DNA from 3 places in the Thalassospira sp. CH_XMU1458 genome. Region 1 is predicted to be linked to each of the others. Evidence: predicted binding sites of a transcription regulator. Region 1 holds the regulator's gene; each other region holds the start of a gene.

Region 1 (9,985 bases):
GACGGCTGAGGCTGCGGGCGAAGGCCTTGACGCCATCGTAATCACCGCATCGGGCTGTGGCACCACGATCAAGGATTACGGCCATATGCTGCGCCATGATCCGGCCTATGCCGAAAGGGCCGCGACGGTGTCCGGTCTTGCCAAGGACATTACCGAATATCTGGCTGGCCTTGATATCGATGCCACGGTGTTTGCCGGGGCCAATCACGGGAATCCCCGTGTTGCCTATCATTCGGCCTGCTCGATGCAGCACGGTCAAAAGATCACCCGACCACCCCGTGATCTTCTCAAACAGGCCGGGTATGAAGTGGCTGAAATCGCCGAAGGCCATCTGTGCTGTGGTTCTGCCGGGGTCTATAACCTGTTGCAGCCTGAAATCGCCGGTCAGCTTCAGGAACGCAAACGCGGCAATATCCGCGCGACCCAGCCCGATCTGGTGGCGACGGGGAATATCGGCTGCATGGTCCAGATCGAAACCGACGATCTTAAAGTTCTGCACACGGTGCAGCTCCTTGATTGGGCGGCGGGTGGACCGGTGCCGGAAAAACTGCGGGGCCGGATGACGGCGACCGAACTGGCAGGCTAGGTTTTCTCAAACCCGCATCAGAAAACAAAAAGGACGGCAGAGAATAACCTCTGCCGTCCTTTTGATTTCGTAAGTCCGTGCGACTGGGCGCCTTACTCTTCCTTGCCAAGCAGGCTTTTTGTAATGCCTTCTGCGGCAGAGCTTTCGCTGCTGTCTTCGGCATAGGCCGCTGTCTTGTCACGAATCCACTTGATTGCTTCGGCTTCGTCAACCTCGACCTTCTGGGCCACCAGTGACAGAACGGCCTCGATCGCCAGAACGTGCGATGCGACGTTATTGACCGCAACATGCAGATCATCAATATGGCGCGACGCAGCCTCTGACATGTCTCCAAGTTCGCCAGACAGCTTCTGAATCAGTTCCTGAATTTCGTCGAGTGCAGCGTTGCTCATCAAGTGCTCCTGTTATGGCTGCGCACATTTGTGCGCGGCATTTTTTGGTCCCTACGCACAAGAGTTGCTTGGAAACGGGGTCATGTAAAGGGTTAGCTGGCAATTATCGTCAATTCACACCATTCCCCAACGCCCAAGGCCACCTTTGGGCGAAATGTGACAGTTTTTGTTACAGCCTTTCGCAAACAATCGCGATTTTGCCATGTTGAAGTGAAAAATCACCGTTTTCGGATGGTTATCGTAAAATACTAACTTATTGATTGTATTGGTAATAATTGGCTGTTTTTACTGCTCTGATACGTTGTCACATAACGTTAACAAAAGCGACACAATACCGTAAGCACCCAGCGGTAGAGTCCGCCTCGCAGATCGTTGCACCGTTCCGAAGTGGAACTACCATTGGGGAATTTATGATGAAGAAGACTCTTGCTGTTGCGGCGCTTATGAGCGTTGCCTTTGCTGGCGCTGCCGAAGCACGCGACCAGATTCGTATCGTTGGTTCGTCCACCGTCTTCCCGTTCGCAACCGCAGTTGCAGAAGAATTCGGTAAAACCACCTCCTTCAAAACGCCGGTTATCGAATCTACCGGTTCTGGCGGTGGTCTGAAGCTGTTCTGCGCCGGTGTTGGCGAACAGCATCCGGACATCACCAACGCTTCGCGTCGCATCAAGAAGTCCGAAGTTGAAACTTGCGCGAAGAACGGCATTTCGGAAGTTACCGAAGTTAAAGTTGGTTACGACGGTATCGTTCTGTCGAACTCCAACGCTGCGCCGCAGCTCGACCTGACCAAAGAGCAGATCTTCCTTGCTCTGGCAAAAACCGTTCCGTCCAAAGACGGCCAGTCGCTGATCGACAACCCGTACAGCACCTGGGCTGAAATCGATCCGAGCCTTCCGGACGTTAAAATCGAAGTTCTCGGCCCGCCGCCGACCTCCGGTACCCGTGATGCCTTCACCGAGCTGGTACTCGAAGAAGCTTGCGATGAGTTCCCGGCAATCGCCGCTCTTAAAGACACCAACAAAGACCAGCACAAAGCTGTCTGCGCTGGCGTTCGTGAAGACGGTGCCTATGTCGAAGCTGGCGAGAACGACAACCTGATCGTTCAGAAACTCGAAGCCAACCATGATGCACTTGGCATCTTCGGCTTCTCCTTCCTCGACCAGAACGGCGACAAGCTTCAGGGCTCGCTGATCGGTGGCGTTGCTCCGACCTTCGAAGCAATCTCTGCTGGTGACTATCCGGTTTCCCGTTCGCTCTTCTTCTACGTGAAGAACGCGCACGTTGGCACCATTCCGGGCATCAAGGAATATCTTGCTGAATTCACCGCTGACAAAGCTTGGGGTGACGAAGGTTACCTTGCTGACCGTGGCCTGATCCCGATGGATGCTGCTGAGCGTGAAGCTGTTCGTAACGCTGCGATGAACCTTTCGCCGCTGAGCATGTAACGCGATCTTTCAACCGGTGGCAGCAAATGCTGCCACCGGTTTCTTTGTTTCTTGTATTGATTTCTATATTGTTTCTGTCCTATTGGCCTCACGAACTGATCTTTGCAGGCTCATCTGGCGAACGGATCTCAAATAATGTCCCTGTCTTTCCTGTTGCTCGCGGTTGCCGCACTTTGCGCGCTGTCCTTTTATTTCGGACGCCAGCGGGCTGTTGCCCTTTCTGGTGGCCGGCACAGCAATCTTCATTCCTTGCCGGTTCACTACGGGGCTTACACAGCAGCATGGTGCGGGCTTCCCGCGCTGTTTTTGCTTTTGATCTGGTACATGTTCCAGGGCTCGGTGATTGAAGCCCTGATCGTGTCGGACCTGCCGCAGGAAGTAGTTAGTGACTCCGGTCGTCTGTCGCTGGCGCTCAACAGCATTTCCCAGATCGCCGCCGGTGGCGGTGAACATCTCACCGTGTCGCCGGAAATTGTTGATGCCGGGCGCAGACTTGCCAACTTGCAAACCATCGCCAATGCGGCGCTGGTGGTTGTCATGCTGTCGGTTGCGCTTGCCGGTCTTGTCCTGTCCTATCGACGGATTGAAGCGGATATGCGCGCGCGCAACAATGTTGAACGCATCTCGCGCGCGATCATGATTGTCTGTTCGGCGATTGCGATCCTTTCAACGGTCGGCATCGTGTTTTCACTGATGTTCGAAACCCTGCATTTCTTTAGCAAGATCAACCCGCTCGACTTCCTGTTTGGTCTGGAATGGAGCCCGCAAACCGCGATCCGTGCCGATCAGGTGGCGTCCGAGGGGGCGTTTGGCATGATTCCGCTGTTTGTCGGTACCTTGCTGATTACGCTGATTGCCATGTGTGTCGCGGTGCCGGTCGGCCTGTTTTCGGCCATTTATATGGGCGAATATGCCGCGCCTAAATTTCGTGCTGTTGCCAAACCCGCACTTGAAATTCTGGCGGGCGTGCCAACGGTTGTCTATGGCTTCTTTGCCGCGCTCACCGTGGCACCGTTCTTGCGCGACAATGGCGCGATGCTCGGCCTCGATGTCAGTTCGGAAAGTGCGCTGGCCGCCGGTCTTGTCATGGGCATCATGATCATTCCGTTTGTGTCCTCGCTGTCTGATGACGTGATGTCGCAGGTGCCGAAATCGCTGCGTGACGGGTCCTATGCATTGGGGGCGACCAAATCGGAAACCATCCGGCAGGTGATTTTCCCGGCCGCCTTGCCCGGTATTGTCGGGGCGGTTCTGTTGGCCGTTTCGCGGGCGATTGGTGAAACCATGATTGTTGTGATGGCCGCTGGTCTTGCCGCGAACATGACGGTGAACCCGCTTCAGGCGGTGACCACTGTTACCGTGCAGATCGTGACGCTTCTGGTCGGCGACCAGGAGTTCGACAGTGCAAAAACCCTCTCGGCCTTCGCGTTGGGGCTGGTTCTTTTCCTTGTCACCTTGGGGCTGAACGTATTTGCCCTTAAGGTTGTTCAGAAGTATCGCGAGAAATATGACTGATATGGCATCTCTTATGGAAGACAGAGCTGCGGCCAAAGTGATCTCTGACAATCTGCGCAAGCCGGTTGACTGGGACAGCCCGAAAATCGCCCGTAACATCAAGAAACGTTACGCGGCCGAACGCCGCTTTAAAAGCTATGGTCTGGTTGCGATCTGTTTGGCGCTGCTGGCGCTTTGCACGCTGGCACTTTCCATCGGCTCTAAAGGCTACAGCGCCTTTTACCAGACCTATGTCCAGCTCGAAGTGACCTTTGATCCGGCTGTGATCGATCCGGAACGGACCGGCGATCCCGACGTGATCGGGCGCGCGAACTTTGATGCTCTGATCAAACAGGCGCTGCGTGATCGGTTCCCGGATGTGACCTCGCGCAGTGACAAGCGTGATCTCTATGGCATCGTTTCAGGCGGCGCATCTTATGATCTGCGCGAACGGGTTCTCGAAAATCCGAGCCTGATTGGCCAAACGCGCACCATCTGGCTGATCTCGGGTGATGATTTCGACATGCTCAACAAGGGCTATATCGATCCCACCGTTGACGAAGGCGACCGTCGCCTCAATGACAAGGAAGTCGCTTGGTATAACGAACTGGTTGCTGACGGTGCGGTGGAAAAACAGTTCCACACCCGCTTCTTTACCAGTGGCGATTCCCGCGAACCGGAACTTGCCGGTATCTGGGGCGCGGCTGTCGGCTCGTTCTATACCCTGCTTGTGACCCTGGCATTGTCCTTCCCGATTGGCGTTCTGGCCGCGGTCTATCTTGAAGAATTCGCGCCCAAGAACCGCTTCACCCAGATTGTCGAGGTTAATATCAACAACCTGGCCGCGGTTCCATCCATCGTGTTTGGTCTGCTGGGGCTTGAGGTCTATCTCAATGTCATGCATTTGCCGCGCTCGGCCCCGGTTGTCGGTGGTTTGACGCTGGCGCTGATGACTTTGCCGACGATCATCATCGCATCGCGTGCGGCGATCAAGGCGGTGCCGCCATCGATCCGTCAGGCCGCTCTTGGCCTTGGCGCATCACCGGTTCAGACCGTGACCCACCATGTCTTGCCGCTCGCCATGCCGGGCATTCTGACCGGCACGATCATTGGTATGGCACAGGCATTGGGGGAAACTGCACCGCTTCTGATGATCGGGATGGTGGCCTTTATTGTTGATATTCCGGGCGGGGCGCTTGACCCGGCAACGGTTCTGCCGGTCCAGATCTATCTGTGGGCAGACAGCCCGGAACGTGCCTTTGTCGAGAAAACCTCGGCAGCGATTATGGTGTTGCTGGCCTTCCTTGTCCTGATGAATGGACTGGCTGTGTATCTGCGCAAAAAATTTGAACGGAAGTGGTAAAATGGCTGCTGTATCCCAGAGCGCAATGACGGCGGAGCCGTCGGTCGAAAACCCGAAAATGACCGCGCGCAAGCTCGATCTTTTCTATAGCGACAATCAGGCCCTCTATGAGGTCAACCTTGATATCCCCGAACAGCAGGTAACCGCACTGATTGGTCCGTCGGGCTGTGGTAAATCCACCTTCCTGCGCTGCCTGAACCGAATGAATGACACCATTGACGGTGTGACGATCAAAGGTGACGTTACCCTGGATGGTCGCGACATCTATGACAAGCGGATCGACGTGGTTCAGCTGCGCGCGCGCATCGGCATGGTGTTCCAGAAACCGAACCCGTTCCCGAAATCGATCTATGACAACGTGGCCTATGGCCCGCGTATTCATGGTCTGGTCAATTCGCGTGATGAGCTTGATGAAATCGTCATGACCTCGCTCGAACGTGCCGGTCTTCTGAAAGAAGTCAAAGATCGCCTGCAATCGCCGGCAACCGGTCTTTCCGGTGGTCAGCAGCAGCGCCTTTGCATTGCGCGTGCGGTTGCCGTCAGCCCGGAAGTCATCCTGATGGATGAGCCGTGCTCGGCCCTTGATCCGATTGCGACCGCCAAGGTCGAGGAACTGATAGACGAGTTGCGTTCGAACTACACGATCGTGATCGTGACCCACTCCATGCAGCAGGCCGCCCGTGTGTCGCAGCGCACCGCGTTCTTCCACCTTGGAAAGCTGGTTGAAGTCGGTGAAACCGATCAGATCTTTACCAACCCGAAGGACGAACGCACCAAGGGTTACATTACCGGCCGCTTCGGTTAAGCGACGCCAGGAGTACGCATAAATGGCTGATGAACATACCCATATCGTAAGTTCGTTCGACGAGGAACTGACCCGTCTGAACAACATCATTTCGCAAATGGGCGGGCTTGCTGAAAGCCAGCTTATTTCCTCGATCAGATCCATCGTCAAACGCGATTCCGAACTGGCCGAGAAAGTCATCCTGTCCGATCAGCGCATTGATGTGCTCGAACAGGAAGTCCAGGACTTTGCCGTCCGTCTTCTGGCCCTGCGTCAGCCGATGGCAGATGACCTGCGTCAGGTGGTGACGGCCCTTAAGCTGTCAAACGACCTTGAACGCATTGGCGACCTTGCCAAAAACATCGCCAAACGCGCGCAGGTGCTGAACCAGATCCCGCCGATCCGTCCGGTTCAGGCGATCCCGAACATGGCCAAGCTGGCCCAGGAAATCATCAAGGATGTCCTGGATGCCTATATCGAAAGCGACGCCGAAAAGGCCCACCGGGTCTGGGAACGCGATCAGGAAGTCGACGATATGTACAATTCGCTGTTCCGCGAATTGCTGACCTACATGATGGAAGATCCGCGCAACATTACCGCATCGACCCATCTGTTGTTCATTGCCAAGAACATCGAACGTATCGGTGATCACGCAACCAATATCGCCGAAACGATCTATTACCGGATCAAGGGCGAAGACCTGCCGGGGATTGACCGGCCAAAAAACGACGCAGCGAACTTCGCTGTTGTCGAACCGAATGACTGACACGGGAGCATAGGAAGATGGACCCAACGGTTCTTATCGTCGAGGACGAGGCAGCAATCGTAACCATGTTGCGCTACAACCTCGAACGCGAGGGGATGCAGGTTGTCGAAGCCGGTGACGGTGACGAAGCGTTGAAAATTCTGGCTGAAACCCATGTCGATCTGGTTTTGCTCGACTGGATGCTGCCGGTGATGTCGGGGATCGAGGTCTGCCGTCAGATCCGCCGCAAGCCTGAAAGCCGCGATTTGCCGGTGATCATGGTGACAGCACGTGGCGAAGAAGGCGACCGCATCCGCGGTCTTGATACCGGGGCTGATGACTATGTCACCAAGCCGTTTGCCATTGGCGAGCTGCTCGCCCGTATCCGCGCGCTTTTGCGCCGGTCCGGTCCGGCGCAACCACAAGGGCAGTTGATCTATTCCGACATCGAAATGGATCTCGCCGCCCACCGGGTCAGCCGCAATGGAAAATCGATCCATCTTGGCCCGACCGAGTTCCGTCTGCTGCGCTATTTCCTCGAACATCCGGGGCGGGTTTTCTCGCGCGAACAGTTGCTTAACGCGGTTTGGGGCCCGAATATCTATGTCGAAACCCGCACAGTCGACGTGCATATCCGCCGCCTGCGCAAGGCGCTCAATGACGTCAAGGGCACGCGCGATATCATCCGCACCGTCCGTGCGGCGGGCTATGCACTGGACTCTGAAACCGCTGCCTAAGCCGGTTTCGATACGCGATCTAATGAAAAACCCCCGCTGCAGCGTGCCGCGGGGGTTTTTGTTCTAAGGCCGTAACGTCTTCAGTTTTTTTTCTTCGCCGGTTTGTCCGCATTCTCCGAACCTGACGGTTTGCGCTGCGGGCGCGGCGCCAGTTCGTTCATCAACAGCATGTCCGCACGGCGGAATTTGGCGATTTCGGCATCAATATCTTCCTGCGGCACGTCGCACGCCGCCAAAACGTGATCGGATAACCGCAACCCGGTTTCGAGAACTTCCGGGATGGCGGCATCCGCCCCATGGCGCGACAGCGGCCCGATATGGGTGATGTCCTGCGCGCGGGCAAAGATCTTCAGATGCGGGTAATGCTGGCGCAAAAGGGCGACCGTCTTCTCGGTCGCATGCGGGTTCCCCATGGCAACAACCGCAATTTTTGCCTCATCCGTGTGTGCCGCCCGGAAAGTTTCCGGTCTGGACCCGTCGGCAAAGTAAACCGGAAGGCCTTCTGCCCGGCCGCGTGAAACCTGCTGTGCATCACTATCAAGCACCAGGAACGGAATGTTGCGCGTCTTGAGCAACCGGGCCAGAACCCGGCCAACACGGCCGCTTCCGATCACCAGAACATGCTGGTGGATGCCCTCGGACTCCTCGGCAATCTTGCCAAGCTGGTCTTCTTCCTTGGGATGAAGCTTTTCCTCGATCTTGTGACCAAGGCTGATAAGCGTCGGGGTCAGCGCCATCGAAATCGCCACCACCGGGATCAGCATGGCGGCCATTTCAAGCGGCACCGCGCCATTTTGCGCGGCCAGGGCAAACATCACAAAGGCAAATTCACCGCCGGCGGCCAAGCTCATGGCTACCCGGATGGCAAGGCCGGTTTCAAACCGGATCGCGCGTGCCAGAACGAACAAAACCGCCGTCTTGATCACCAGCAACAGCACCAGCCACATGACGATGGTGCCAAATTCGTTATAAACAACGTCGGCATCAACCGACATGCCCACCGACATAAAGAACAGCGACAGGAACACGCCGCGGAACGGCGAGATATCGGCTTCGATCTGATGACGGAATTCGGTTTCGGCCAACATCACCCCGGCGATAAACGCACCCAGCGCCATTGAAAGCCCGGAAACCTCGGTCAATGTGCTTGCGGCTAGCACAACAAAAAGCGTGCCGATGGCAAACAGTTCCGGGTTCTTGAGCGACGCGATATAGCGAAACAGACGCGGCAACACATACCGCCCGACGAGTAACAGCAACGCGACCGACCCGAAACCAAGCAGGATGCTCATCCACGGGCTGGTTTCCGTGCCGGCATCACCTGCCGCCTGCACCATGATCAGGAACGGACCAACCGCCACGTCCTGCAATAACAAAATGGCAAGGGCCGCACGGCCAAACCGGGTATTAAGCTGCTTGTCATCGGAAAGCTGTTTGAGGATGATCGCGGTCGATGAAAGCGCAAGGGCCCCTGCAATCACCAGGGCCGTCGGCAGCGGGAATTCCATGACAACCAGAAGCCCCAGAAGGGCTGCCATCGACACCAGAATTTGCAAAACGCCCAGACCGGCAAACCGCCCGCCAATCACCCGCAAACGATCCCGCGAAAGCTCCAGCCCGATCATGAACAGCAGGAAAACCACGCCCAGTTCGGCAACGGTGGAAATGTCTTCGCGTTCGGAAATCAGGCCAAAGCCGAACGGCCCGATAAAGAACCCGCCAATCAGAAAGCCGATGATCGAATTCGCACGCAGCTTGTGCGCAATCGGCACCGCAATGATTGCGGCAGTCAGAATAAGAAACAGCTCAAACAGGACGCTGTGATGCATGGCGAAATTCGTTCCGGAAGGCGGTCAAATAATCAATGGGTATCAGGACCTAAATGCCTGAAAATAACGAGATTACAACGATAACGAAAATAACCCTGCCAGTCGTGGGTAAATTTGTGGCATTTGCGAAATTCACGACCCAATCGGGCTATTAAGGGCTGTGGCGATTGTCACCGCCTGATGACTTGCCATTCGCGCTGCCAAATGCCATCTTCCGCGGGCCTGACACCGGGCCGGTTTAATCGCTTTTGAAACGAGCAGATATTTTGGAACAGCTTATCCCCTATCTTCAGATCATCGCGGGCCTTGTATTGCTGACAGCAGGTGGTGAATTCATCGTAAGGGGGGCGGTTGGTCTTGCACTTTTGCTGGGCGTTTCCAAGGTGATCGTCGGTCTGACGATTGTCGCCGCCGGAACGTCAGCACCGGAATTTGTCGTCTCGCTCAATGCATCGCTTAAGGGCACGGCCGATATCGCGATGGGCAACGTTGTTGGCTCCAACATTGCCAATATCCTGCTTATTTTGGGTGCCGTTGCCTTGCTCAAACCCGTGGCGGCCTCGCGGGTCACCGTGGTGCGTGATGGCGGCACCATGTTGCTGGGCACGGT
Region 2 (9,985 bases), on a different contig from region 1:
GAAAATCAGCGCCATACCACGATCGCGCACCAGATCATCAAGGATCGCCATCACCTGAAGCTGCACGGTGACATCAAGGGCCGAGGTAGGTTCATCGGCAATGATCAGTTCGGGATCAGGGATCAGCATCATGGCGATCATGACGCGTTGCCCCATGCCGCCGGATACCTCATGCGGGTAGGAATTAAACACGCGCTCTGGATCGCGGATTTTAACCGCATCAAGCATATCAATCGCGCGGTGGCGGGCTTCCTTGGCGTTGACCTTGTGGTGTTCGCGGTAGGCCTCGATGATTTGATCGCCAATCGTCATGACAGGGTTCAGTGAATATTTTGGGTCCTGCATGATCATGGAAATGCGCGCACCGCGTACCTTGCGCCATTGTTTGGGCGTCAGGTTTGCCAGATCGACATCATGGAAGGTCATTTGATCAGCGGTAATTTTACCGTTGGCTGCAGTCAGACCAAGTATGGCGCGCCCGGTCTGGGATTTGCCAGACCCGGATTCGCCCACAATTCCAAGCCGTTCACAGCCAAGATCAAACGAGACGCCACGCACGGCATGCACATCACCCTTAGGCGTGTTGAAGGTGACTTCGAGGTTTTTGACCGACAGAAGAGTTTCATTGGACATGATCAATCGCCTCCACGCGGGTCAAGAACATCACGCAGGCCATCACCCAGAAGGTTAAAGCCAAGGCTGACAATCAGAATGGCAATCCCAGGAACCGTGGCAACCCACCATTGTTCAAGCAGGAACTGACGGCCATCAGAAACCATTGCTCCCCATTCCGGCATCGGCGGCTGTGCACCAAGACCAAGGAAGCCAAGACCAGCTGCAATCAGGATCATACCCGCCATATCAAGGGTGACACGCACAACAAGCGAGCTGATGCACATCGGCATGATGTGACCGGTTATCAGGCCCATATTCGATGTGCCCTGAAGACGGGCGGCTTCGATGAAGTCGGATTTGCGCACCGTGATGGTTTCAGCCCGTGCGATACGGGCATAGGGCGGCCATGCGGTAACCGCGATGGCAAGAATGGCATTTTCGATCCCCGGGCCGAGGGCGGCCACAAAGGCCAGCGCCAGGATCAATTTCGGGAACGCCAGAAAGACGTCGGTGATGCGCATCAGGGTCGCATCAATCCAACCGCCAAAGAACCCGGCGGCTGTGCCCACCAGAAGCCCGACCGGGGCGGCGGTAATTGCCACGAGGCCAACGATCAGCAGGGTATATTGCGCGCCAAAGATCACACGCGACAGGATGTCACGGCCCAGCTGATCCGTGCCAAACCAGTGTTCGGCGCCGGGCGGCTGAATACGGTTGGTAAGGTCAGCTGCCAGCGGATCATAAGGGGCGAGAAGCGGGGCAAAGATCGTTACCAGAATAAGGCCGATCACGATCGAAAGACCGATCATGGCAAGCTTGTTTTCGGTAAATTTCAACCAGCCCAGCCAGACGCGGCCACATTTTGCCTGCCAGCGCGATTGCGGCGCATCAGATGTCAGCCATTGTTTCAGGCCGGTTTGCGAAGTGTTTGTTTGTGTTGTCATGATTATCTCCGCGCTCTGGGGTCGAGCAGGCGGTAAAGCACGTCAGAAAGCATGTTCACGCTGATAAAGACCGCACCGACCACAATCGTGCCACCGAGAACCGCATTCATATCGGCGTTGAGCAACGAGTTGGTGATGTAAAGGCCAAGCCCCGGCCAAGCGAAAACGATCTCGGTCAAAACCGATCCTTCGAGCAGGTTGGCGTATGACAGGGCAATCACTGTTACGAGCGGAACCATGACATTGCCAAGAGCGTGACGCCAGATGATGCGATGTTCGGAAATGCCTTTGACCCGGGCGGTCAGGATGTATTCCTGACTAAGCTGTTCGAGCATGAAGGAACGGGTCATGCGGGCGATATAGGCCAACGAGAAATAGGCCAGGATCGAGGCAGGCAGAACAATGTGCGAAACCGCATTCCAGAACAGGTCTATGTCGCCTTCGATCAGGGTATCAACCAGCATCAGACCTGTGGTGGGTTCAATGAAATCGACATAGAACGAATCAAGACGCCCTGGACCCGCGACCCAGTCGAGCTTCATGTAAAATACCAGAAGCCCCATCAGACCCAGCCAGAAGATCGGCATGGAATGGCCGGCGAGACCGATCACGCGAACCACGTGGTCCGGCCATTTGCCCTTGTTGATGGCGGCAAAGACGCCAGCGGGAATACCCAATGCAACACCGATGATCGTGGCAATGGTTGCCAGTTCAAGGGTTGCAGGGAAGACGCGCTTGATGTCGTAAAGCACAGAGTTGGAGGTCAGCACAGATTGGCCGAAATCGCCCTGCAAGACATTGGAAACATAGATAAAAAATTGCTGCCAAAGCGGCAGGTTAAGCCCCATTTCTTCTCGCACGCGGTTGTACGTGCTTTGCGATGCATGATCACCAACAGCGGCCAGCACCGGATCAATCGGCAAGACGCGACCAATCAGGAATGTGACAAGCAGCAGGCCAAAAAATGTAATGGCAAGCGAGAATACCAGCCGCAGGAAAGTTCCCGTCGGGCCGGAAGCGAAACGGGCGCGGTTGCGCCCGTCCCGTTTTTTGCGTTTAACAGCGGACATTACGACCGTTGTCTCCTTCGTCGAGATTAGTCTTTGGTGACATAACGATAATAGTTGTTATCGAATGACGGACCGAGGACGAAGTTGTTCACGTTACCGCGCATGGATGCGATCTCGGTTTCCTGGAACATGATTACGAACGGACCATTTTCCAGAACTGCTTTCTGTAGATCGACATACATCGCAGCACGTTTCGCATCGTCGCGTTCCAGCGTGGCGGCATCGGTTTTTGCCGTCAAGTCACCGGCATCCCACGAGTTACGCCAAGCAAGCGGCTTGGCAGCGGCATCGTCGGAGTTGTCCGGGTTCCATGCAAAGGTCGATGCGTTGGTGTGCGGATCCTGATAGTCCGGACCCCAGCGACCGATATAGATATCGTGCTGACGGGCGCGGTATTTGGTCAGGGTCTGCTTGCCATCACCCGGAATGATTTCCAGATTGATGCCAGCCTGTGACCAGGTCGCCTGGATCGACTGCGCCATCGCCATGATTGCGGTGGTGTTACGGGTATCCATGGTTACGCTGAACCCGTCCGGATAACCGGCCTCGGCCAGAAGAGCCTTGGCTTTTTCGACATCCAGGGAATAGGGGTTTTCGTTATAGGCACCAAGGAAACCTTCAGGCAGGAAAGCCTGATGGATCTGCGAACGACCAGCCAGGATTGTTTCGGAAATGCCTTTGTAATCGACAAGGTATTTCAGAGCTTCGCGGACTTTCGGGTTCGACAGATATTCGTTTTTCTGCGAGAGACCGAGATACCACAGAGCACCTTTGCCCTTGGACATCATCTTGATGTCGTCATTGTCAGAAATGGCAGCCAGCTGATCGGCTTCGAGGTTACGGGCAATATCGATATCGCCTTTTTCAAGGAGGAGCTGTTGAGCCGCGGCTTCCTTGACGCTCTGGATGATTACGCGCTTCATTTCTGGCGCGCCATCCCAGTAATCTTCGTTGCCGGTCAGGCTAAGGCTTTCACCCGCGGTCCACTTGTTCAGTTTGAACGGGCCGGAGCCGGCATAGTTGGTTTTGAGCCACTCATGACCAAGGTCGCCGTCCACTTCATGGGCAAGGACTTCTTCCTTGTCGACAACCGAGCCGACGCCAGCGGTCAGGCAGTACAGCACGAAGCTTGGTGCGTAAGGCTTGTCGACTTCCATGACCAGCGTGGAATCGTCGGTGGCGTAGATCTTTTCCTTGACGTTATCGGCGGTGAAACCGAACTGGCCCAGAATGAAGGCCGGCGACTGATCCAGCAGGATCACGCGCTGCAAGGAGAAGGCCGCGTCTTCGGCGGTCAGTTCGTTGCCAGAGGCAAAGGTAATGCCGTCACGGATTTTGAAGGTAAAGGTCTTGCCGTCTTCGGAGACATCCCAGCTTTCGGCAACGACGCCATAGATCTTCGACACATCGTCATTGTCGAAACCGATCAGGCGGTCATAGGTGTTACCGGCATATTCAGCGCCCGAGAATTCGAAAATCTGAGCCGGGTCGAGCGTGATGATGTCATCAATGGCAAAAGCCATGACCAAAGCATTTTTCGGCGTTTCGGCCTGTGCCATCATAGGTGCGGTCGCGAGCGCGGTCCCCATGACCAGCCCTGCAATAAATTTGCGCATGATGCGCCTCCCGATTGTTGTTGTGGGACTGCAGGCCAATGCGTGGACTGATCGGCTATCGAAAGGGAGGGCCAAAACGAGACGGGCTCAGCTTTATAACCATCCGGAGTTCTATCGACGCCTTCAGGCCCGACTAATTGCGGGGCGGCCTGCAGGTTCGCTTAGTGCATGTGGAGCTGAGCATAATTTATACGATTAATCAATGACCAGTCGGTCAGCAATGCTGTCTAAATCAGCAAATGGCACAACTTTCCCGAAAATGGATTTCTTAAGGTTGTGTGACGTCTTGATGAAATTACCCATGCGGGTAGCGCGGTGCTTTTCCGCCGCGGTTTGGCCCTAGAAACAAAAAAAGCGCCAGCGAAAAAAATCGCGGCGCTTATTTTGTACGTCATTCCCAATCAGGTAGGGAATGGCGCGAGTGACGAGACTTGAACTCGCGGCCTCCGGCGTGACAGGCCGGCGCTCTAACCAACTGAGCTACACCCGCATGGTGCGTGGCGCGGTTTATATAAGGGGTAGTTCGGTCTGGCAAGGGCTTTTTTGCAAAAAAAAGGCGGACCGGAATTTTACCCTCCTGATCGTCCTTGGCAGTCTCGATGCGACCCCTGTTTCGCAGCGAAAAGCGGTCGATCCGGGGTGGGGCAGATGTGTAAAAAGCGAGTCAAAAACAAAAAAGCGCCAGCGAAAAATCGCGGCGCTTATTTTGTGCATCATTCCCAATCAGGGAGGGAATGGCGCGAGTGACGAGACTTGAACTCGCGGCCTCCGGCGTGACAGGCCGGCGCTCTAACCAACTGAGCTACACCCGCATGGCGTGGCGCGGTTTATATAAGGGGTAGTTCGGTCTGGCAAGGGCTTTTTTGCAAAAAAAAGGCGGACCGGAATTTTACCCTCCTGATCGTCCTTGGCAGTCTCGATGCGACCCCTGTTTCGCAGCGAAAAGCGGTCGATCCGGGGTGGGGCAGATGTGTAAAAAGCGAGTGAAAAACAAAAAAGCGCCAGCGAAAAAATCGCGGCGCTTATTTTGTACGTCATTCCCAATCAGGAAGGGAATGGCGCGAGTGACGAGACTTGAACTCGCGGCCTCCGGCGTGACAGGCCGGCGCTCTAACCAACTGAGCTACACCCGCATGGTGCGTGGCGCGGTTTTTAGCAGCCGCTCACAGGTGGTGCAAGCGCTTTTTTGCCATGATTTTTCAATTTTTAATCGCGTTCTTCCGGCGGTAGAAACCGACCCTGCATCGGGCACGTTAAAGTTCACCTGTCGGGCTTTGCGAAGGTGGGCAGGTGAGGGGAATATTTGGGATTGCTGGGCGCGCATAAGCACCGCCTGAGACTGCATCCTGAAATGCTACCCAGTAAGCGAGATCGTCTGCGGCCAAGAGATGTGGGGCTACTCGCGCGGTTCGGCGTAGCGTTCGGTCAGTTTGGTCAGGGCCGCGACAGTTGCCTGTTCAACGGTTGAGCCAAAACCGGTCACGCGGCCGGCCAGAATGACATAAAGCGAGTCGATGTGAAGCTGGATCACCAGCAGCTGTTTTTCGTTGGCGGTGGTGCGGTCGGCAACGAAGATTTCCATCGATTTTGCGATCTGGGTCATCAGGGGATACTGGAAGGTGCCGCCCAGGGCCTTGACCGAATAGGCAAGGTCATTTGCCGCGATGATGGCTTCTGGCCGCTTGGGCTTGTCGCGCAGGGCGTTGATTACCAGCTTGCGGCATTCCATCAGGTCCTTGCCGATGTCACGGACAAAGGTCTCGGAGCTGCGCTGTACAACCTGTTCGAGCTCTTCAAGCTGTTCAGGTGACAGGTTGATGTCAAATCCCTTGATGAAGTTGACAGCTTTGCGTTTCAGATCGGTCTGCGCAGGGATGATCTGCACATTCTTCTTTTTCTTAGGTTCTTCCGGCTTCACGATGGCTCCGCTTCCCCAGTCATAATGGGTCATTCGTCAAGGCTCCTACGATCAGGACCATCAAACTGGACCTGTCTGCGACGTCGGTCCGGGCCAAAATACGTTCCAGTGTTAATGAAACGTCTTGGTCGGGCGATGACCGAAACCAGACGGCTGTAAAGTGCCTTGGCGTTAAAGGGTTTGGCAAGAAATTCAGTAATCCCAAGGTCACGTGCCGTCGTCACATAACGCATCTCGGAATGTGCGGTCAGCATAATCACCGGAATGAACCGGTTTGGCGAATTGGTCGAATTGCGCATGACATCGAGGAATTCAAGGCCATCCATACCGCGCAAGCGCCATTCACAAATCACGATATCAATTTTTTCGGTGCGTAGTACGTCAAAGGCATTATTCGGCGATTTTACACGCTGTATATGACTGGCTCCGAGATAGGCGAGCGTGTCATAGACCACCTGAGCTGAAATCTTGTCCCCGTCAACGATCAGAAAACTAATCTTACTAAAGTCTATTTTCGCGTTCATCCGGCCTCGGTTCCTGAGCATCATCACGAAATGCGTCGCTGTTCAGGGGGATACAGCAGCAAATCTAACCAGTTGCTGATGTATAAACCCTTATACCTTTGTCTGGTTTCCAGCAAGGCCAAACCACTCTGTGTTCAGCCCGAAAATCTGACAAATACTGACCCCAAGCCAGTTGAAAAGTTAGAACAGACGACGTTTACGTCTTTTTGTTTTTGATGCTCGCGTCCGGTTTGAACACACCCAATATTGGGCCTTTTTTTTAATAGTAAAGAGGAAGATCTTTTTTATTTCATGGGCTTGGTGACGCCGTCGTCATCAATCACCTTAACGGCAACACCGGACTCCTCGAACATTTCGGTCGATATCTTCATATCCTGTTCCCAGCGTTCAAGAAAGTCCGGGGTTAGTTTTGACTTGTCGACATAGACCTCGGCGATGCCCGCCTGGATGATGGCGCGCGCGCAATCACAGCACGGAAAGTGCGTCACATAGAGGGCGCAGCCATCAAGCGATGTGCCGGTGTAACTGGCATTATAAATCGCATTGCGTTCGGCATGTTCGGTATAGGCGTATTTTTCCGGACGCTGATGGCGGCTTTCGACTTCGTCATCGACCCCGCGCGGAAACCCGTTATAGCCAACAGCACGAATTTCTTTTTTCGGGCCGATGACAACCGCACCGACCTGGGTGCTGCGGTCTTTTGACCAGTCTGCAATATGGGCTGCAAGTCCAAGAAAGCGGTGGTGCCATTTGCTCATGAAAAGGGTCCTGTCTGCGCCGTAAAATTGGTCTGTTGGGCATTCGTTTTTGACCGGCACGTTTCACCGGTACGGCTTCTTTAAAGAAGGTGCTTCTTGTAATTGTCCAGCGAAAAATCACATTTTTGTAAAGGCATTTAATGAAAAGTCCCTGTTCAAATAGGGGCTGATTGATTATTAAGGGGGTACCCCCAGAAAAGATCAGGACGCCTTTTCGTCTCGCCGCAGATGCAGGCCGAAGCGGGAAGGCTCACGTGTAAACCGAATAACAAGAGGTAGTAGCCGATGCGCCGTCAACGTAAGGCGAAGATCATCGCGACCCTGGGGCCGGCAAGTTCAAAGCCAGAAATCCTCGAGAAAATTGTGCAGACAGGTGTGGATGTGTTCCGCCTGAACTTCTCGCATGGGGAACACTCAGAACATCTGGCCCGTTTTGAAGCGATCCGTGTCGTCGAAGAAAAACTCGGCCGGCCGATCGGTATTTTGATGGATCTTCAAGGTCCGAAAATTCGTGTTGGTACCTTTGCCGACGGTGAAGTTGAACTCACCGCCGGTGATACGTTCAAATTCGATATGGACAAGAAGCCGGGCGACAACAAGCGTGTGTCGCTTCCGCATCCGGAAGTCTATGCAGCTATCAAGCCGGGTGCGAACCTGCTGCTTGATGATGGTAAGCTGCGCATGCGTGTCGAGAAATGCGACGACAAGTCGGCCGAATGTACCGTCATTACCGGTGGGCCGCTTTCCAACCGCAAGGGTGTCAACCTTCCGGATGTGATGTTGCCGCTCTCACCGCTGACCGAAAAGGACCGTGCCGATCTGGATTACGGTCTTGAGATGGGCGTTGATTTCGTGGCGCTGTCCTTTGTGCAACGTCCCGAAGACGTTGCCGAGGCCCGCAAGATCATTCAGGGCCGTGCAGCCATCGTTTCCAAACTGGAAAAGCCGCAGGCGATTGATCACCTTGATGAGATTGTCGATCTGTCGGACATGATCATGGTTGCCCGTGGTGACCTTGGTGTCGAATGCCCGCCGGAAGATGTGCCGATCCTGCAGAAACGTATCATCAAAGCGTGCCGCGAAGCCGGCAAGCCGGTGATCGTTGCGACCCAGATGCTTGACTCGATGGTGTCCAACCCGGCCCCGACCCGTGCCGAAGCATCCGACGTTGCGACCGCGATCTATGACGGTGCCGATGCGGTGATGCTGTCAGCCGAAAGTGCGGTCGGCAAATATCCGCTTGAAACCGTTTCGATCATGGACCGTATCCTACGCCGTGTGGAGCAGGATGAGCTTTATTACCGGATGCGTGACGCCAACCGCCCGGATCCGGAACATAACGCCCCGGATGCAATCAGTGCAGCCGCCCGTCAGGTGGCGACCACCATCGGGGCGAAGGCAGTTGTTAACTATACATCTTCCGGGTCGACGGCATTCCGTGCTGCACGTGAACGTCCGGAAGTGCCAATTCTTGGCCTGACCCCAAGGATTCAGACCGCACGTCGTCTGGCCTTGTGTTGGGGCGTGCATCCGGTCTTTACCCGCGATGCGACCAACTTTGCCGAAATGGTCGGAATCGCCACCGAAGTGGCAAAGCGTGAGGAATTTGCAGGACCGGGTGATTCGCTTGTTATCACCGCCGGTGTGCCGTTCGGAACGCCGGGTGCGACCAATATTCTGCGCATTGCATGGGTCGGCAATAATTAACGCAAGTGAGTGCGTGTAACGATTTTCGATGACGGGCGTCCTTTTGGGGCGCCCGTTTTCATTTGCGCAGATTGCCAGAAGTCCGTCGGCGCGCAGGTTTTTCGATGGCAATGGGCAGGAGGGGGCATAGACCCCTGTATCGTTAATGTTTTTTTGAGTCTTTGCGCCGATAGTCATTCTGTAATCAAGGCTCTGTCTGTTGATATGTGCCCTTGAGATTGGGTTATGAAAATTAGACGCCTTGTCTGGTTGTGTATCACTGTCAGTTTGGGTTAAGCTGTTCTGACAAAACACAAAAATAAGGCATCGCAACGTCGATGCCGATACGCCGCCAGGCACGGGACCAGGGGAATTACTGCGATAATGCTGAGTTGGATGTTCAATCGGCAGAAAAATGCGGGCGATGGGGGGCTTGATGATAAAGCCTCTGCCAAGCTGCGTGATCTGGCCGACACTGTTCGCACCATCGCACCTGAAACGTTTGGATCTGATACAGGTCGCGTTCAGGGTCGCGCGATTCCCCGCAGACATGTTTCCGAAAATAACGCCGATGCATCGGCCCTTGAACACGCAGCCCGTCTTTCGTCTGAATTGGACGCGCTGGACGATGCCGAGGATGTACCTGATTTTGACAGCGACGTGCGCATGGATGTGGCGCGCCGTCTGCGTCGGCATCTGACAGATTTGAGCCCGTCCGAAAGACTGGAAATGGTTGACGAGTTCGTTTCGGCGATTGCCAATATGGGCGACTGTTATCGCCCGCAGGTGATTGCGCTGATCGAACAGGAACTGGGTCATACCCCGTACATGACCCGTCAGGCGGCCAACCGTTT
Region 3 (9,985 bases), on a different contig from region 1:
GTGTACGTGTTCTGGGTGCCCCGGATCAGGGGCGGATACAGTGTGCACCATAATGCCAACGTCTTGCGCATCAAAATGATCCAGCGGCGGGGACGGGCGGCCATGCTGCTCTAGACTTTAGTTCAGCCCGCACGGATATATCGAAATGACGTTAGGGAAATCAGGCGTTTAGGGATTATTCTGGAGCTCTGTCAGAACAGTAAAAATAATTGGCATTCCAGTACCGAATAATGCTATTTCATTCTCCAGACGCGCATACCGGGCCGAAAAGTGCCAGAAGGCCGATCACAGCAAGGAAAACGCAACATGCAGGATATTGTCGCCAAACTCGAAGCGAAGCGCGCCGAAGCTGCCATGGGCGGCGGCCAGCGCCGCATTGATAATCAGCATGCCAAGGGCAAGCTCACCGCGCGTGAACGCCTTGATGTACTGCTTGACGAAGGCTCCTTCGAAGAATGGGACATGTTTGTCGAACATGATTGCGTCGATTTCGGCATGACCGAAAACCGCATTCCCGGCGACGGTGTTGTCACCGGGCATGGCACGATCAACGGCCGTCTGGTCTTTGTATTCTCTCAAGATTTCACCGTTTTCGGCGGCGCACTTTCGGGTGCGCATGCGCGCAAGATCGCCAAGATCATGGATCAGGCGATGAAGGTCGGCGCACCGGTGATCGGGCTTAATGATTCGGGCGGCGCGCGTATTCAGGAAGGTGTTGAAAGCCTGGCGGGTTACGCCGATGTCTTCCAGCGCAATGTCGAGGCATCCGGTGTCATCCCGCAAATTTCCCTGATCATGGGGCCGTGTGCCGGTGGGGCGGTTTACAGCCCGGCCATGACCGACTTCATCTTCATGGTCAAGGACAGCTCCTATATGTTCGTGACCGGTCCGGATGTGGTCAAAACCGTCACCCACGAAGAAGTCACCCACGAACAGCTGGGCGGGGCATCGACCCACACCAGTGTGTCGGGTGTTGCTGATCTGGCCTTTGACAATGATGTCGACCTGCTGCTTCAGACCCGGCGTTTCATGGACTTCCTGCCACTGTGCAACAAGGAAGACCCGCCCGCACGCCTCTGCGAAGATCCGATCAATCGCGATGACTTCTCGCTCGATACCCTGGTGCCAGAAAACCCCAACATGCCCTATGACATGAAGGAACTGATCACCAAGATCGTCGATGAGGGCGACTTCTTTGAAATTCAGGCCGACTACGCCAAAAACATCATTATCGGCATGGCGCGCATGGATGGCCGCACGGTCGGTGTCGTCGCCAACCAGCCGATGGTTCTGGCCGGTTGCCTTGATATCGACAGTTCCAAAAAGGCCGCACGCTTCGTGCGCTTCTGCGATGCCTATAACATTCCGATTGTCACCTTCGTTGATGTGCCGGGCTTCATGCCGGGCACCGCACAGGAATATGGCGGCATCATCAAACATGGTGCGAAACTGCTTTATGCCTATGCCGAGGCGACCGTGCCCAAGGTCACCGTCATTACCCGTAAGGCTTACGGCGGCGCTTATGACGTGATGTCATCAAAACATCTGCGCGGTGACGTCAACTATGCCTGGCCGACCGCCGAAATTGCGGTGATGGGGCCAAAAGGGGCGGTGGAAATCATCTTCCGTGCGGATATGGACAATCCGGCAAAGATCGAAGCCCGCACCGAGGAATACCGCGAAAAATTCGCCAACCCGTTTGTCGCGGGCCGCAAGGGGTTCATTGATGATGTCATCATGCCGCATGGCACACGCCGTCGCGTTTGCAAGGCGCTTGGCATGCTGCGCAACAAGGACACCAAGAACCCTGAAAAGAAACACGGCAACATTCCGCTGTAAGACAAATTGGGAGACAGAAAAATGTTCAGCAAGATCCTGATTGCCAACCGCGGTGAAATCGCCTGCCGTGTGATCAAATCAGCCCGCAAAATGGGCATCAAAACCGTTGCGGTCTATTCCGATGCCGACAAGGCCGCCCTTCATGTCCAGATGGCCGACGAGGCCGTTCGTATTGGTCCGGCACCGTCCAATCAGTCCTATCTGATCATCGAAAACATCATCGAGGCCTGCAAATCCACAGGCGCCGAGGCCGTCCATCCCGGTTATGGCTTCCTCTCGGAAAACCAGGCTTTCGCCAAGGCGCTTGATGCCGCCGGTATTGCCTTTATCGGCCCGCCGAATGGTGCGATTGCCGCCATGGGCGACAAGATCACGTCTAAGAAAATCGCGGCTGACGCCGGTGTTTCGACCGTGCCGGGCTATATGGGGGTGATCAAGGATACCGCCGAGGCGATCAAGATCGCGAATGATATCGGCTACCCGGTAATGCTCAAGGCATCCGCTGGCGGTGGCGGCAAGGGCATGCGTATTGCGCGCAACGATGCCGAATGCCGCGAAGGCTTCGAACGTGCAACGTCAGAGGCCGCAAGCTCCTTTGGCGATGACCGCGTCTTTGTCGAAAAATTCGTCGAAGAACCGCGCCATATTGAAATTCAGGTGCTGGCCGACAAGCACGGCAATGCGATCTATCTTGGTGAACGCGAATGCTCCATCCAGCGCCGCCACCAGAAGGTCGTCGAAGAAGCCCCGTCACCCTTTATAGATCCCGCGACCCGAAAAGCCATGGGCGAACAGGCTGTGGCACTGGCACGTGCGGTGGATTACTGCTCGGCAGGGACGGTCGAATTCATCGTCGATAAGGACAAGAACTTCTACTTCCTTGAAATGAACACCCGGCTTCAGGTCGAACATCCGGTGACCGAACTTGTCACCGGTCAGGACCTTGTCGAATGGATGATCAAGATCGCCGATGGCGAAAAGCTGACGCTTAAGCAGGATGACGTCAAACTGACCGGCTGGGCCATGGAAACCCGCGTCTATGCCGAGGATCCCTTCCGCGAATTCCTGCCGTCCACGGGGCGCTTGGTGCGTTATCAGCCGCCTGCGGAATCCGACACCGTACGTGTAGATACCGGCGTCTATGAAGGCGGCGAGATTTCGATGTTCTATGACCCGATGGTCGCGAAACTGATCACCTATGGTGAAAACCGCGATCAGGCGATTGGCGAAATGCGTCGCGCGCTTGATGCCTATTACATTCGTGGCATTTCGCACAATATCCCGTTCCTGGCCGCTGTGATGGCCAACAAACGCTTCCAGGATGGCAACATCACCACCAACTTCATCGCCGAAGAATACCCGGATGGTTTCTCGGCCGATGATCTGCCCAACGATGATCCGGCTACCCTGATCGTGGTCGCGGCCTACATCAATCAACGCCACGCCGAACGCAATGCCGGCATCACCGGTCAGGTCAGTGACCATCCGCTTGAAATCGCCGAAAGCTGGGTCGCGGTTTGCGGGGATGACCATACCCCGTTCGATATCGAGTTCGATGGTGTTAACGGCGATTACATTGTCGCCATCGGTGATCGCAGCTATGGCGTGGTCTCGGACTGGAAGATCGGCGATCCGCTGTTCGTTGGCGAAATCGATGGTGCCCCGGTCTGTGTGCAGATCGATATCGAAGGGGTGGGGTACAAACTCGCCGCTAACGGCATTCAGCGCCACTTCAAGGTGATGCTGCCACGCGTGGCAGAGCTGCAAAAACTGATGCCGTTCAAGGCCCCGCCGGATATGTCAAACTTCCTGCTCTCGCCAATGCCGGGCTTGCTGGTCAAGGTCTCGGTCGAGGAAGGCCAGACCGTCCAGCCAGGCGAGGAGCTCTGCATTCTTGAAGCCATGAAGATGGAAAACGTCCTGAAGTGCGAAAGCAAGGGTGTCGTCAAAAAGATCCACGCCGAGCAGGGCGCTAACCTCTCGGTCGATGCCATCATCATCGAGTTCGAAAAAGACGAATAAGCATCCCCTCATAAATACGGGACATTAGTGTCGCGACATGTTTTAAATGTGTCGCGGCATTTCTATTTAGGGGGGAATTTGTGCGGCAGGTATCGCGTTTTTCAAGCGAATTGAGTTTTTTGAAACCCGCTTTTGAGCAGTTTTCAAAAAACCTAGAACAGTATGGGAAAGCCTTCAAGTGGAAGGAGCTCCCTCATTATTTCAATGAACGTGCCACCATTTCTTTCCTTCAAGCAGCCTGCTGGCAGTCAGGTTTGATTTCGATGGAAGAGTATGTGACGAAGAAGTACGTGGGGGAAGAAGAGAACGACGGCCGTTGTGATCTGTACATCTGTCAAAAACGGGGACAACGAACTGTGGAGATAGAAGCAAAGCAGCGGCTGCTTGTGCCAGGTACTAGAGATGGCACGATCAAAGGTTGGTTCTTGGAGGGTGATCTTGATGCATGCAAGAATCAAGGTGCTGACTTGCAAGCGAGTTTGACGTTTGTAATGCCTAGAGTACCTGTCTCAGCAGAAGTTACTGAAGAAGAATACCTTGAGGTTGTGCAGAACGCACTCAACATTGCAATGGAGAGCGGTATCCATGCAGTGCATTTTTGGTGTCATCCGAAAGCTTGGAAACACGAAGAAGAGCCTCGAGGTGGTGGTGAAATGGCTCGCTGGCCTGGACTGTTGAGTTTGTTAAGGGTTGTGAACCTAAGTGAGGATGGAGAGGCGAAGGTTGGTCCAAACACGCTAAATTCTCCAATCCGCTTGGCGTAGGCGAGATTGTTGAAGCCTAGATCAGAAGTTGAATGCTCCAAATATGGCGCTGTCCGGTTATCCCGGCAGCGCCTTTTCTATAACCTGTTCAAACACTTGTGTTTTCAAGGCCTTTCCGATCCGTTTCACGCATATTAAATACAGATAACGGGGCTTTACGGGGCGTTTGCACTGCCATATGGTCGTGAATTGAGGCCGTAATACCCTGTGAACATCGAGGTTGACTGCCAACGCATTGAACGTGCCTGCGGCCATCCAATAACAAGAAACGAGGCTTAAGAATGTACAAGCTGATTGCTTTTGATGGCGACGATACCCTGTGGCACAACGAGCCACTTTTCCGCCAAGCCCATGTGCAGCTTCGCGAAATGCTGGGACATTATGTTGATCCCGAACAGGTTGATGATCGTCTCTATCAGGCCGAGTTGGCCAACCTTTCCATCTATGGCTATGGCGTGACGGGCTTTACCCTGTCGATGATTGAAACCGCGATCGAATTGTCTGATCGCAAAATCAGCGCCGAGGATATCCACAAACTGGCCGAAACCGGCAAATCCATGCTGCGCGCGCCCACCCGGATCATTGACGGGGCCGAGGAAGTGCTCAAGCAATATGCCAAGCACCCGAATTACAAGGTGGTCCTGATTACCAAGGGCGATCTGATCGCCCAGCAGCTCAAGATTGATCGCTCCGGGTTCGAGGACCTGTTTGACGGGATCGAGATCGTCTCGGAGAAAGACCCGCTGACCTATCGCAACATCTTTGGCCGCTATGGCGTCGATCCCGAAGAGGCGATCATGATCGGCAATTCAATGAAATCCGATATTCTGCCGGTCCTTGCGTGTGGCGCGACCGCGATCCACATTCCATATGAAATCACCTGGGTCCATGAAATGGTCGATCAGACCGAGATTGACAATGACAAGGTCATCACGGCTGAAAGCATTGCCCATGTGCCCGGAATTATCGAAAAACTCGAAAACGAAAAGACCAGCGGGAGTATGGAACATGTCTGATTGCGCCGGTTCTGAAATGTCCACCGAGGCCGTCTTGGCCAACGGCCCGGCGGCCGATCTTGATCCGCAAACCAAGCTCGAACTCGAAGCCGCTGCCTTTCGTGGCCTTGTCATGCACCTTCAGGATCGCAAGGATGTTCAGAATATCGATCTGATGAACCTTGCCGGGTTCTGCCGCAACTGTCTGGCCAAATGGTATCTGGCAGCCGCCCGCGAACGCGGTGTCGCCATGGATTATGATGGGGCGCGCGAAGTCGTCTATGGCATGACCTATGACGCCTGGAAGGATAATCATCAGGCGCCGGCGTCGGATGAACAGAAACAGAAGTTTCAGGACACCGCCCACCTGCATGCCAAGATCCCCGGCGCTAAATAAGCCCGGGATAAAACCATCGACAAGGTAGGAGGCCCGATCATGACCGATACAAGCCCCGACCCGTCAACGGGGGATGGCAACATCGCCGTCCACGCCCGGATCGAAGGCCGGGTGCAGGGTGTGTGGTATCGCGCCTGGACCGTCGAAGAAGCCCGCAAACGCGATCTGACCGGCTGGGTGCGTAATCGCAATGATGGCTCGGTCGAGGCGGTCTTTTGCGGCCCGGCCAAGGTGGTGCAATCCATGATCACCGCCTGTCACGATGGCCCGACCCATGCGCGCGTTGATCGCATTCACGAAGAACCGGCGCTTGAAGATGGCTTTGCCACGTTCGAGAAGCGCCCAACCGCCTGAAACAGAGTGTGCGTCAAGGCGTTGGCGGCTTTGTTAAACCGATTGCAAAAGCCTTTTTCCAATTGATTCTGGAAAAAGGCTTTTTCTTTATCGCACTGCGGTGGCATGGTTATGAAATCCTGACTGCATGGTCAGACGCAATGCGTCGGGAAATCAACAGGGAGACTACACATGACCTTTATCGCAAAATCATTTGGCGTTGCTGCCATTGTTGCGACCAGTGCGCTTTGCGCATTCGGCGCACAGGCCGAGCCGGAACAGAATGACGGCCTGAACGGCACGCTGTGGCTGCAGACCTCGGTCGAATACAAAACGACCGCCATGTCGGTCTATGCCGGTGCGACCCGTTTGCTCGATGCCGCCATTGGCGATCACAGCTGGACCGCAGCGCTCGAGCAGGACGGCAACTATATGACCAAGCCACCGGCAGTCATTCTGGACGTTGATGAAACCGTTCTGGATAACTCCGCCTATCAGGCATGGGTTGTCACCGACAAAACCCATTACAGCTCCAAAACCTGGGCAGCCTTTGTGCACGACATGATTTCCACCCCGACCCCGGGCGCGCTGGAATTCACCAAGGCGGCAGCCACCCGCGGTGTTGAAGTCTTCTATGTTTCGAACCGCAAGGCACCGGAAGAAGAACCCACCATCGAAAACCTCAAGAAATATGGCTTCCCATACGCGGATGAAAAGCATGTCATGCTGCGCGGCGAAGTCGAAGAATGGGGCTCTAACAAAACCCCGCGCCGGGCTGCTGTGGCCGAAGACTATCGCGTGATCATGCAGTTTGGTGACAATTTCGGTGACTTCACTGATGAAATCGATGGCTCGATTGCTGAACGTCTCGAAGTCATGGAAAAATACGGCAATTACTGGGGCGAACGCTGGTTCATGCTGCCCAACCCGAGCTACGGTTCCTGGGAAGAAGCAGCCTTCGGTGGCGATTGGGGCAAGTCCGGCGACGAACGCCGTCAGGACAAACTCAATGCCATGACCCCGTGGGCAGGCCCGGCCGAGTAACCCTTGCCGCGTACTTACGTTAAAGGGCGTCCCGACCGGGGCGCCCTTGCATTTTTACTATTTCAACACCCAGGAAAAGGCGCGCTTAATCTCCGCCACGGCATCGGTGTCATAACAGCGCCCATGCGCCAGAACGACATAGTCTGGGTTCCAGCCAATCATGGTGTGGACTGCCTTGCGCACGCTTTCCCTATACCCGGCAAAGGTCAGGCGCATGTCACGCGGCGTGCTGCCATGCGGGGCCATGGTGCCAAACAGCCTGACCATAAACCGCCAGATCGGGCTTTTGATTTTAGGCGCTTCGAAGTTTTCGATCAGGTCGGTCAGGATCAGGGTTTTGGACGCGGGATGGAAAAACACCGCCTCGTTCAAATAACTGCCGCGCACCAGAACCTGTTTGATCTCACCGGCCCACTCAGACTCCGGCGTATCGGCAAGCTCCGCATCAAAATTGACCGTAATCCCGACCGACTTGGCGCGTTTGATCACACCGGGTGCACAAAACGCCTTTGCATTCGGATAGGTCTTTTGCCAGTCGGGCACACCGGCGTAATGGATGGTGTTGGGCGCAATCAGATAGGCAACCTCGCCCAGCGCATCGACCTCGGCCTTAAGCGTTTCATTGAGCCGGATCGGCGAATGGACAAACAGTTTACCGCTTTGAAGGCGGATAACCGTCATCCGGGTCGGGAAGGGCAGCTTAAGGCCAGCATACTGAAACCCGATCACCGGACCGTCAAAGATCCAGATATTCTCGGCAATCGGTTTGGCGTGATCAAGCGGGGCATAGGTCTCGACAGAGAACATGGGGCGATCTTCCATCTTTTAGGCGGGGGACGCAGGTACGGGCAGGGTGGCGACAGCGGTGATTATACAACCTTGCCCGGATTAAGCCTGCCATCTGGATCAATTGCTGCCTTGATCGCATGCAGCAATTTCAGTTTTTCCACACTGGCATAATGCGCAAGCTCATCGCGCTTAAGCTGCCCGATGCCGTGCTCCGCACTGATCGATCCGCCAAGCTCGGCAACAATGTCGTGAATGACAGTATTCAGGCTTTCCCACTGCGCAAGATAGGCTTGCTTGTCCATGGTGGCGGGCTGGGTGAAGTTGAAATGGATATTGCCATCGCCAACATGGCCAAACGGGCAGGGGCGAATGCCGGGTATCAGCGCATCCGCACTCGCCATGCCGCGCTTCAAAAGATCGGCAACCTTTGAAACCGGCACCGATACATCATGTTTGATCGATCCGCCTTCATAGCCTTGTGCCTCGGGGATGCCTTCGCGGATCGCCCACAGGTTTTTACGCTGTGCCTCGGACTGGGCAAGGGTGGCATCCGTCGCAAGCCCGATCTCAACCGCCTGCGCCAACAGATCGACCAGAAGTGTTTCCAGATCATCCTTCGGGCGCGACGATGTCAGCTCGATCAAGACATGCCAGTTCGTCTTGGTCGCAAGCGGACGCGTCAGGCCCTTAAGATACGTCACCGACAGATCATGGGCAAAACTGCTGATCAGCTCAAACGCCGCAATCGCATCGCCGGTATGGCGGCGCGCAAGTGCAAGCAAGTCAATCGCGCATTCCGGCGACGGCACGGCAATCCAGGCGGTGGCGATGTGTTTTGGCTGGGCATAAAGCTTTAGCGTCGCCTTGGTGATAATGCCAAGCGTGCCCTCCGCGCCGATAAACAGATCACGCAGGTCATAGCCGGTATTGTCCTTGCGAAGCTTGGACAAGCCGTTCCACACCGTGCCATCGGGCAATACGACCTCAAGCCCAAGGCAGAGATCACGCGCATTGCCGTATCGAATAACGTTCAATCCCCCGGCATTGGTCGCAAGATTGCCACCGATCTGACATGTGCCCTCGGCGCCCAGCGAGAGCGGGAAAAGCAGATCTTGTTCTGCAGCCGCTTCCTGAATGGTTTGCAGGATCGCACCGGCTTCGACCGTGGCGGTAAAATCACGCTCGTCAATCTCGATGACGCGGTTCATGCGCTTAAGGTTGATCAGGACCTGTTTGCTATCGGCAACCGTCCCGCCACAGCGTCCGGTATTGCCGCCTTGCGGGACAATCGCGATGTCATGGGCGGCACAAATGGCAACTGCCTTGGCGACTTCCTCGGTACTGGCCGGAAACAGGATGATTTCGGCATGGCCTTCAAACTTGCCACGCGCCTCAGCATTATGGGCGGCCAGAACGTCGCTTTCCATGCTGAAACCCTTGGGGCCCAGCAGGTCCTTTAATTCATCAAGTGCGGCTTCTGGCAGGAACGACATGGCGCTGTTCCTTTACGTGGCATCATGTGGCGCGCGCGGGGCGCTCGCGCGTTTCAGACGGTCATTGATCGCAATGCCAAGTCCTTTGTCCGGGATCGGTGCAATCGCAATTCCGGCAAAGTGGCTCTGATCGGCTTCATGCAGCTTGGCAAAAAGATTGGCGGCGGCCTCGATATCATTGCCCGATTTCGAGAGCCATAACACCGCATCAAACCCCTTGGTATTGCAATCGCCAAAACCGAGCAGGACCTCATGGCCGTACTTGCTCGGATCGGCGGTAGTGGCGTCAAGCCGCACCGGCAGGCCCGG

What was found. The regulator PhoB, encoded in region 1, activates phosphate uptake and scavenging genes when phosphate is short. The targets are predictions, from matches to a motif close to TNTCATAAAACTGTCA.
Region 2: a site for PhoB is predicted at 7,563-7,578, ahead of WBY09_RS08990 (deoxycytidylate deaminase). Genes of this name have one in related genera too.
Region 3: a site for PhoB is predicted at 6,394-6,409, ahead of WBY09_RS07515 (5'-nucleotidase, lipoprotein e(P4) family). Genes of this name have one in related genera too.

Annotation. Positions count from the first base shown of each region.
Region 1 covers NZ_JAYMDW010000001.1:851,744-861,728, forward strand. The annotation lists gene glcF (glycolate oxidase subunit GlcF) at 1-586, shown strand, start outside; gene WBY09_RS03835 (hypothetical protein) at 679-978, opposite strand; gene WBY09_RS03840 (PstS family phosphate ABC transporter substrate-binding protein) at 1,389-2,423, shown strand; gene pstC (phosphate ABC transporter permease subunit PstC) at 2,559-3,938, shown strand; gene pstA (phosphate ABC transporter permease PstA) at 3,931-5,280, shown strand; gene pstB (phosphate ABC transporter ATP-binding protein PstB) at 5,282-6,085, shown strand; gene phoU (phosphate signaling complex protein PhoU) at 6,108-6,830, shown strand; gene phoB (phosphate regulon transcriptional regulator PhoB) at 6,848-7,546, shown strand; gene WBY09_RS03870 (cation:proton antiporter domain-containing protein) at 7,627-9,375, opposite strand; gene WBY09_RS03875 (calcium/sodium antiporter) at 9,642-9,985, shown strand, end outside.
Region 2 covers NZ_JAYMDW010000002.1:346,285-356,269, forward strand. The annotation lists gene WBY09_RS08945 (ABC transporter ATP-binding protein) at 1-633, opposite strand, end outside; gene nikC (nickel transporter permease) at 636-1,559, opposite strand; gene WBY09_RS08955 (ABC transporter permease) at 1,562-2,629, opposite strand; gene WBY09_RS08960 (ABC transporter substrate-binding protein) at 2,656-4,245, opposite strand; tRNA gene WBY09_RS08965 (tRNA-Asp) at 4,659-4,735, opposite strand; tRNA gene WBY09_RS08970 (tRNA-Asp) at 4,981-5,057, opposite strand; tRNA gene WBY09_RS08975 (tRNA-Asp) at 5,302-5,378, opposite strand; gene WBY09_RS08980 (hypothetical protein) at 5,642-6,196, opposite strand; gene WBY09_RS08985 (response regulator) at 6,193-6,687, opposite strand; gene WBY09_RS08990 (deoxycytidylate deaminase) at 6,972-7,445, opposite strand; gene pyk (pyruvate kinase) at 7,731-9,152, shown strand; gene WBY09_RS09000 (DUF2336 domain-containing protein) at 9,516-9,985, shown strand, end outside.
Region 3 covers NZ_JAYMDW010000002.1:32,809-42,793, forward strand. The annotation lists gene WBY09_RS07485 (acyl-CoA carboxylase subunit beta) at 307-1,839, shown strand; gene accC (acetyl-CoA carboxylase biotin carboxylase subunit) at 1,861-3,861, shown strand; gene WBY09_RS07495 (hypothetical protein) at 3,942-4,625, shown strand; gene WBY09_RS07500 (HAD family hydrolase) at 4,907-5,641, shown strand; gene WBY09_RS07505 (DUF1244 domain-containing protein) at 5,634-6,017, shown strand; gene WBY09_RS07510 (acylphosphatase) at 6,057-6,371, shown strand; gene WBY09_RS07515 (5'-nucleotidase, lipoprotein e(P4) family) at 6,543-7,394, shown strand; gene WBY09_RS07520 (DUF4336 domain-containing protein) at 7,452-8,201, opposite strand; gene WBY09_RS07525 (FAD-binding oxidoreductase) at 8,264-9,676, opposite strand; gene WBY09_RS07530 (L-threonylcarbamoyladenylate synthase) at 9,689-9,985, opposite strand, start outside.